Regions from separate parts of the Mesorhizobium sp. P2_H9 genome, predicted to be linked through region 2. Evidence: predicted binding sites of a transcription regulator. Region 2 holds the regulator's gene; each other region holds the start of a gene.
What was found. The regulator LexA, encoded in region 2, represses DNA repair genes until DNA is damaged. The targets are predictions, from matches to a motif close to TGTTCNNNNTGTGTTCNG.

Region 1 (2,202 bases), on a different contig from region 2:
AAAGCTGTCGGTGCCGACGAAGCCGGCCTCGGGCGTGTAGTCGAACAGATTTCCGCTCAGAAAGTCTGTGTGATAATGCAGGCTGGTGCCGACGTGACCTTGGTGAAACGGGTAGTAGTTGCCGTCGAAACGCGTGCTCTGCTCAAAACTGCCGTGATCCGGTCCGTCCAGGACGACAAAGCTCAAGAGATCGTAGTCGGCATCGGCCACGCTGAATTTGACGTCGTCGAGAAATTGCCCCTGCGAAACCGACACATTCAGATTGGCGGCCGTGGGCGCATGATTGACGAAAGTGTCGGGCTGAAGCGTACCGTCTTCCAGGATGATCTGATGCAGGCCGTACTGCGTGTTTTCGCCGCCGAAATAGTCGTTCGCCCCGATCCATGTCACCGTGAGGGTGTCTGGGCTGGCGGCGTTGACCGAGACGATCCGGGCCGACAGGAAGGCCGCCTGGTCGGACACGGTGCGGATAAGATTGCCTTCATTGTCGAAGACCTGCGTTTCCACCGTCGTCCAGGTCTCGGTCCTGCCCTCATGGGTGAAGCTGGTGATGGTAAAGAAGCCTTCGAAGACATCGACCGAAGCCAGATCGATCCCACCGAACGGGAAATCCGGCTTTGCCCCTATCGGTCCGATGACATCGCCGTCGGTTTCCGCAATGCTGAAAAGGACAGCGTCAGGGCTTGGATTGGGATTGTCGGGTTCTTTCCATACGGTGAGTTCACTGCCATTGCTTAAGGTCGGCATCCTTGTCTTCCTCGCCTTTGCGCCTGGACGCTCTGCGGATGTCCCCCGATTCCAACATAACATGGTATGCGCGCCGGGTCGGTGACAAACCCCTTCGCCTTTCTCCATGTGGTTAATTCCGTCTCGGACGGAGACAGTTCCATGGAGTTCTGCGCACTGCCGTAACATTCGTCGGGAGGCGACAGCGACCCTATGTTCCTGTAATGTTCTTGATCAATTCAGAAATCTGTGCTTGTCTTGTCTGACGTCGCTCACGGTCTGATTGCACTGGCTTAGAGCGAGTCAGGTCCGGGGGCAGAGCAAAGATGGTGGCGCGGGTTCGCACGGTGGCTTTCCAGGGCATCGAGGCCGTGCCGGTCGATGTCCAGGTGATGATCGCGCCGGGCAAGGTCAACATGCATATTGTCGGCCTGGCCGACAAGGCGGTGGCCGAAAGCCGCGAACGGGTGCAGGCGGCACTGCATGCGTCGGGCCTGTCGATGCCGTCGAAGAAGGTGACGGTCAATCTGGCGCCGGCCGACCTGCCCAAGGAAGGCAGCCATTACGATCTGCCGATCGCGCTCGGCCTGATGGCGGCGCTTGGCGCCATTCCGGGCGACATGCTGGCCGGCTATGTCGTGCTTGGAGAATTGTCGCTCGACGGCACCATTGCCGCTGTCGCCGGCGCGCTGCCGGCGGCGATCGGCGCCAATGCCGAGGGGAAAGGCCTGATCTGCCCGTTCGCGTGCGGACCGGAAGCGGCCTGGGCGGGCAAGGATTTCGACATATTGGCGCCGCGCAGCCTGATCGCCATTGCCAATCATTTTCGCGGCACGCAGGTGCTGTCGCGGCCGGAGGCCGGCATCCATGCCTCGGCGCGCGACCTGCCCGACGTCTCCGACATCAAGGGCCAGGAGACCGCCAAGCGGGCGCTGGAAGTGGCGGCGGCCGGCGGCCACAATTTGCTGATGGTCGGCCCTCCAGGCTCGGGCAAATCGATGCTGGCGCAGCGGCTGCCGTCGATCCTGCCGCCGCTGGCGCCGAAGGAGCTTTTGGAAGTCTCGATGATCGCCTCGGTGGCCGGCGAACTCGGCGAGGGCAAGCTGACCGACCGGCGGCCGTTCCGCGCGCCGCACCATTCGGCCTCGATGGCGGCGATGGTGGGCGGCGGCCTCAGGGCACGGCCGGGCGAAGTGTCACTTGCCCATCACGGCGTGCTGTTCCTCGACGAGTTTCCCGAATTCACGCCTCAGACACTGGATGCGCTGCGCCAGCCGCTGGAGACCGGCGACTGCATGATCGCGCGCGCCAACCACCGCGTCACCTATCCGGCGCGCATCCAGCTGGTGGCGGCGATGAACCCGTGCCGCTGCGGCATGGCCGGCGAGCCCGGCTATCGCTGCCTGCGCGGCGAGCGCTGCCGCACCGACTACCAGGCGCGCATTTCCGGCCCGCTGCTCGACCGCATCGATCTCC
Region 2 (2,202 bases):
CATGTCGAACCAGCCGGCCGTGTTCCAGGCGCGGATCAGGTCATGCGCCCATTCCTCGGTCGCCGCCTTGCGCAACTCGTCGCAAGCGGCATGCGAGGCAGCCCCCAGCGAATTGCCGTCGAGATAGATCACTCCTTGCGGCAGCACAAAGCGGTCGCGCATGGCGCGCAGCGGATCCGCGGCATCCATCGCCTCGATGGCCGCCAGATCGGGAATTCCTGTCATGGTTTGTCTACTCCCCCAACATTCGACGCAACGCCGGAACGACGGCATCCATCGGTCACCAGCGCTTTTCCACCACCTGGCATCGCGCGGCAAGGTTCCACCGATGACAAGCTGTCCGACCAGGTGCTGAAAATCAGGAGCCAAACCTGCCCAAGGTTGGCGTTTTGACTTCGTTTCGTTCACGGTGCATTAACCAAATCGCCCCGTCGATATGGCTGCAATTGCGCGCCATCTTTGCCGACTGACGGCCGATTCCAATGCCGCCTTTTGGGAACCCAGAGGCGGCAAACGGAAGCAGAATCAAGGCGATGAGGCGCGAACCGGTGAAAGCGCGGCGGTGCCGTTGGCGCGGCGGTATCGTTTCCAGAGCCCTAACATATTCATTAAACTTTAAACGGTTGCGGAACACAACTGGAACAGATAGTGTTTGTTCTGGGTTTGTTTTTCTGATTCTGGTTCGAAATCTCTGGTTCGAAACCCTTGGGGGCCGCCATGCTGACGCGCAAGCAACATGAACTTCTGATGTTCATCCATGAGCGACTGAAGGAGAGCGGCATTCCGCCGTCGTTCGACGAGATGAAGGAAGCGCTGGACCTTGCCTCCAAGTCAGGCATTCACCGGCTGATCACGGCGCTGGAAGAACGCGGCTTCATTCGCCGGCTACCCAACCGTGCCCGCGCCCTGGAAGTGCTGCGGCTGCCGGACTCGATCGCGCCCGGCCTCAACGCAGCGCGCAAATTCTCGCCGAGCGTTATCCAGGGCAGTCTTGGACAAGGCGGCCTCGGGCGGCAAATCAAGCCGGCGCCTTCGCGCATGCCTTCGGCCGGCAATGACGACGATGTGGTCGCCGCCGTGTCGATCCCGGTGATGGGACGCATTGCCGCCGGTGTGCCGATCGACGCCATCCAGCACCAGACGCATTCGATCTCGGTGCCACCGGACATGATCATGGGCGGCGAACACTATGCACTGGAGGTGAAGGGCGATTCGATGATCGAGGCCGGCATTTTCGACGGCGACACGGTCATCATCCGCAACGCCGATACCGCCAGCCCGGGCGAGATCATCGTGGCGCTGGTCGATGACGAGGAAGCGACGCTGAAGCGGTTCCGCCGCAAGGGCGCCTCGATCGCGCTTGAGGCCGCCAATCCGGCCTATGAGACCCGCATTTTCGGCCCGGACCGGGTCAAGGTGCAAGGCAAGTTGGTCGGGCTGATCCGCCGTTACTGAGCCGGCTTGACGGCTGATTTTTCGGGCTTCTTGTAGGGCGGTAGCCCCCTCGCTTCGCGAGAGAATTTTCGTTGGACGTGCCAGGGGCGGTATGGCTTGTCGACGGCAAAGTCGATCTCTGCCGGCCTGGTCGCCGATTGCGGATCGAAGAAGATGGCTGCGCTGCCCGAACGGGCAAGTTGTCGTTTGTTGACGACAAGGACCAGCGGATCGCGGCAAGGGTCATAGGCGGTGGCGTCGTCGATGACAATCAGGGTCGCGAAAGAGCAGGCTTTCCACGCGTTCTTGCGGTCTTCGACATAGGCGACGATCGCGCCGGAGGGATGCCGTGCAAGGCACAGCCCGGCTTTGCAATAGAAGGGCGAGCCTGGCGGCAATTCGGTCGGGTCGGCAATATCGAATTGTTCGCTGCTGTTGTCGAACGTCTCGGGCTCGACGATGGTTTCGGACTTTAGGGCGCGCTTCCAGTTGTCGGTCGTGAATTCGTTCGAACGCGCCCGGTTGAGGGCCAGCTCACCGCCGCCAATCGGCAGCGCAACCAGATGGGCGTCCTCGGAAATCAGCACGTCGGGCGTGCGTGTGTCGGAAATCGTCAGCAGGCCTGCGAGTGCAAATGGCAGTGCTGCCAGCCGAAGCCATGTCGTCGCCATGGTGGCGATGATCAGCGCGATGGTCGTCAGAAACACCGATTTGAGCGAGATCAACCCGACCGCATCGATCGGCGAGCGCTCCGAAATCCATGCCGAC
Region 3 (2,202 bases), on a different contig from region 2:
CTCAAATCGCCGGCCGATCTGCCAGGCATAGGGGCCAGCACCTTTCATGCGCTTGCCCCACTCCGAATCGTAATCCTTGCCGTCGCGCATCGAACGGATCAGCGACATCACGTGGCGATAGCGGTCGGGATAGTGGCGCAGCAGCCAGTCCTTGAAGATCGGGCTGACCTCCAGCGGCAGGCGCAGCACGACATAGCCGGCCTCGCGGGCGCCGGCAGCGCGTGCCGAATCGAGGATGCGCTCCATCTCCTGGTCGGTCAGGCCGGGGATGATCGGCGCCACCATCACCGAAGCCGGAATGCCGGCGTCCGAAAGCTGCCTGATCGCCTCCAGCCGCTTGGTCGGCGTCGAGGCGCGTGGCTCCATCGTTCTGGCCAGCATGCGGTCGAGCGTCGTCACCGACAGCGCCACCTTGGCCAGCCCCCGCTCGGCCATGCGCGACAGGATGTCGATGTCGCGCGTCACCAAGGCGGATTTGGTGACGATGCCGACCGGATGGCCGCGCGCTTCCAGCACTTCGAGGATCTCGCGCATGATCCGGTACTGCTTTTCGATCGGCTGGTAGGGATCGGTGTTGGTGCCGATGGCAATGGTGCGCGGCTGGTAGCCGTCCTTCGACAGTTCCTTGTCGAGCAACCGTGCCGCATCCGGCTTGGCGAACAGCTTCGATTCGAAATCCAGTCCCGGCGACAGCCCCATGAAGCTGTGCGTCGGCCGCGCGAAGCAGTAGACGCAGCCATGCTCGCAGCCGCGATAGGGATTGATCGAGCGGTCGAAGGAAATGTCGGGCGATTCGTTGCGGGTGATGATGGTGCGCGGCTTCTCGACCTGCACCTCGGTCTTGAAAGGCGGTAGTTCCTCAAGCGAATTCCAGCCGTCGTCGAAGACATGCCGGCTGACCGGCTCGAAGCGGCCGGACGGATTGATGCCGGCCGAGCGGCCGCGATTGCGGTCCGGGCGGACGCGCATGCCGCTCTGCTCGATCATCGCATTGGCCATCTCGGCTCTTCCTGCCCCGAAGGCTGCAATGTCCGCACGCACGATATGTTCCATTTTTGCCCTCTCCCAGGGACTGTCGGTCGGCTGTCGAATCGCTCTGTTCATGAAACTATTCCTATTTTGTCGATGAGAACAAAGCAAGAACTTTTTATGCCGCGATGCGAAAACTGGCGCGGAGCGCAGCTTTCCGCTATGCGGCTAACCATGCTCACCGTCCTGATCGAAACCCTTGATGATGAAGAGGGCCTTGCCCGCACGCTCGCCTCGCTTATCGGCGGCGCGGTCGAGGGCGTGGTGCGCGATGTCATCGTCTGCGACACCGGTTCCACCGACCAGACGCACCGCGTCGCCGAACATGCCGGCTGCCACTATGTCAGCGGCGGCATTGCGGCCGGCATCAGGCAGGCGAAAGGCGAGTGGCTGCTGTTGCTGGAACCGGGCGCGCGGCTGGCGGAAGGCTGGATCGACGAAGTCGTCGCCCACACGGCCAAGCAGACCATGCCGGCGCGGTTCTCACGCGCCCGCGGCAGCCGCACGCCGTTCCTGTCGCGAATCTTTTCGGGAAACCGGGCGCTCGCCGAAGGTCTGGTGATCAGCAAGCGACAGGCCACCGCCCTGTCGAAAAACGCGCGCAGCGCCGAGGCCATCGCGCGCGGCCTTGCGACCAAACGGCTCAATGCCGACATCTGGGTGGCGCCGGCGAAGTGAGGGCCTGCGCCTCCTCCAGATTTTGCAGGGCACACATTATTGTGCATTGCACAAAATATGACGTGAGGCTAACATTTCATCGATGCGGGACATCAGGGTTTGGGTAATGCCGGAGCGGTGAGCATCGACGCTGCGTCAGTGCCGCGTTCATACCCGAGGACCCGATGACCTTTACAAGCCCTGACAAATCCGGCGCCGCCAGCCTTGAGGCAATTGCGCGAAACGGCAGCCTGTTGCGCCGTATTGCAGCGCGTATTCCGACCTATCTGACCGATCTTCGCGAGAACCCGGCCTGGCTGCCGATGTTCATGCTGGCCCGCACCATGCCGGGGCGGCGCCTGCACTGGCTTGGCGCCAAAGCGGCCAAGCCGGCAGGCGAGGCAGGGGATACGATGTTTACCGGCGTCGACCGCACCGCCGTCGTCAACGCGCTGAAATCGGATGGGTTGTTTTCCGGGTTTGTCCTGCCGCAGGCGATCCATGAGGAAATCACCA
Region 4 (2,202 bases), on a different contig from region 2:
CTTCTCCGCCGACCCCCTCCGCCCGCTTCGCGGGCACCTCTCCCTCGAGGGGGGAGGATTGCGGCCGCTGCGCCAGCAGGCGCAGCCACATGTACTGGGCGGTGTTGGTGTCCTGATACTCGTCGACGAGGATGTATTTGAAGCGCTTGTGGTATTCCTTCAGCACATCCGGATTGGCGCGGAAGATACGGATCGGGTGGCATAAAAGGTCGCCGAAGTCGCAGGCGTTCAGCGTCTTCAGTCGCTCCTGATAGGCCTTGTAGAGCTCGCGGCCCTTGCCATTGGCGAAGGCGCGGGCATCGCCCTCGGGAATGTCGGCGGGGCCAAGCCCCTTGTTCTTCCAGCCGTCGATCATCTGGGCGAATTGTTTGGCCGGCCAGCGCTTGTCGTCCAGACCTTCTGCCTGGATCAGCTGCTTGATCAGGCGCACGACATCGTCGGTGTCGAGGATGGTGAAATCGGATCTGAGCCCGGCAAGCTCGGCGTGCCGGCGCAAAAGCTTGACGCCGATCGAGTGGAAGGTGCCGAGCCAGGGCATGCCCTCAACCGCTTCGCCGACCAGCAAGCCGATGCGCTGCTTCATCTCGCGCGCGGCCTTGTTGGTGAAGGTGACGGCGAGGATCTGCGAAGGGAAGGCTTTTCCGGTGGCAAGAATGTGGGCGATGCGGGTGGTCAGAACGCGCGTCTTGCCGGTGCCGGCGCCGGCCAGCACCAGAACCGGGCCTTCGGTGGTTTCCACCGCCAGCCGCTGCTCGGGGTTGAGGCCGTTCAGATAATCGGGTGCATTGTTGTGGCCGCTGCGGGCCGCCATGGCGCGCGCGGCTATACCCGACGGGGCCGTGGGCCGCGCGTTCGGTTCGTCAAAAAAAGGCATGTCTTCCGAAAAGCCGGACATCGCCCCCGAATGTAGTGATTCGGTGGAGAAAGGCCAGAAGTGTCTACGTTTTGTTCTGGTTTGGAAGCCAGATTCCCGGGCGCCGTGCGAATAATGTCGCCGCAGCGCCCGGCAAGCTGTGCAAAACCCTCTCGCCCGGCATTACCCCGCGGCCGCTCGCATCCGCTCGCTGATCTTGCCTGCGACATAGCCGGCATCGCGTGCCGCGCCATGGATCATTGTCGAGGATGTGGAGTGCTGGAAATGCAGGCCGCAGACATAGAGGCCGGGTTCGCCCTCCACAGCGCCGCGATACTGCTTCACCCGGCCGCTGTCGTCGAAGATCGGCAGCTTGATCCAATCCAGTCCGGCCCGAAACCCGGTACACCAGATGACGTTCGAAACGTCGAGAAGCTGGCCGTCGTCGAGCAGCGGTTTGCCGTCGCGGACACCGGCAACGCGGGCGACCCTGCGGACGCCGGCGGTATCCAGATCCCGAGGCTTGACCCGGATCAGCGGCAGGCCATGGGCGAGCTGCCCAGGTTTGGCCTTGCGGCCCATTGGCGTATCGACCGTGAGCACCCGGTGGAAGACAAAGCGGAAGACGATCGGCAAGATCAAACGCATCGCGAAATAGCCATTGTAGGCGACCGGGATGTTGCCGGGATGTCGTCCGGCCAACCAGACCTGATGGGTGGAAGCGATGTCGATGGCGATTTCCGCGCCGGAATTGCTGGCGCCGACCAGAAGCACCTTGCCCGGCTTGAGTTGCTCGGGGTTCTTGTAGGCGACCGAATGGAATTGCCGGATCGACGGATCGAGCGAGGCCGCGAAATCCGGGATCTTCGGCTTCTGGTAGCTCGAGGCCGCGACCACGACATGATTGGCGATGTACCGCGTCCGGCCAGCCGTCACGACATAGCGACCGTCGATGCGGGTCACCTCGTCGACCTTGACGCCGGTGCGCACCGGCAGGGCGAATTTCTTCGCGTAGGCCTCCAGATAATCGGCCATGTCGTCCTTGGTCGGGAACGAGTAGCGGGCGGCAGGAAAGGGCATGCCGATCAGCCCGTCAAAACGCGCCGGCGTGAACAGGCGCAGCGAATCCCAACGCGAACGCCAGATGTCGCCGACGCGTTCGCGTGCCTCCAGGATGACGAACTTCACGCCCTTGCGGGCGAGGTGATAGCCGACGGAAAGGCCATTCTGTCCAGCGCCGATGACGACGACATCGACATGTTCTTCCCTCGGTACCGGTCGCGTTTCGTCGCCGATAGGCGCCTGGCTTCCAGCTGCCTGCAGTGCACCAGCCTCCAGTTGCATGAACG

Region 1: AC1DXN_RS14290 (YifB family Mg chelatase-like AAA ATPase) is a predicted target of LexA. The motif match lies at 941-958, and genes of this name have one in related genera.
Region 3: AC1DXN_RS02225 (PA0069 family radical SAM protein) is a predicted target of LexA. The motif match lies at 1,128-1,145, and genes of this name have one in related genera.
Region 4: AC1DXN_RS18025 (ATP-dependent helicase) is a predicted target of LexA. The motif match lies at 936-953, and genes of this name have one in related genera.

What each region holds. Positions count from the first base shown of each region.
Region 1 covers NZ_JBFUFX010000007.1:23,174-25,375, reverse strand. The annotation lists gene AC1DXN_RS14295 (Ig-like domain-containing protein) at 1-747, opposite strand, end outside; gene AC1DXN_RS14290 (YifB family Mg chelatase-like AAA ATPase) at 1,053-2,202, shown strand, end outside.
Region 2 covers NZ_JBFUFX010000003.1:71,344-73,545, forward strand. The annotation lists gene kynU (kynureninase) at 1-225, opposite strand, end outside; gene lexA (transcriptional repressor LexA) at 718-1,455, shown strand; gene AC1DXN_RS06245 (ComEC/Rec2 family competence protein) at 1,449-2,202, opposite strand, start outside.
Region 3 covers NZ_JBFUFX010000001.1:449,055-451,256, reverse strand. The annotation lists gene AC1DXN_RS02225 (PA0069 family radical SAM protein) at 1-1,053, opposite strand, end outside; gene AC1DXN_RS02220 (glycosyltransferase) at 1,204-1,707, shown strand; gene AC1DXN_RS02215 (hypothetical protein) at 1,872-2,202, shown strand, end outside.
Region 4 covers NZ_JBFUFX010000009.1:161,180-163,381, reverse strand. The annotation lists gene AC1DXN_RS18025 (ATP-dependent helicase) at 1-895, opposite strand, end outside; gene AC1DXN_RS18020 (flavin-containing monooxygenase) at 1,037-2,202, opposite strand, start outside.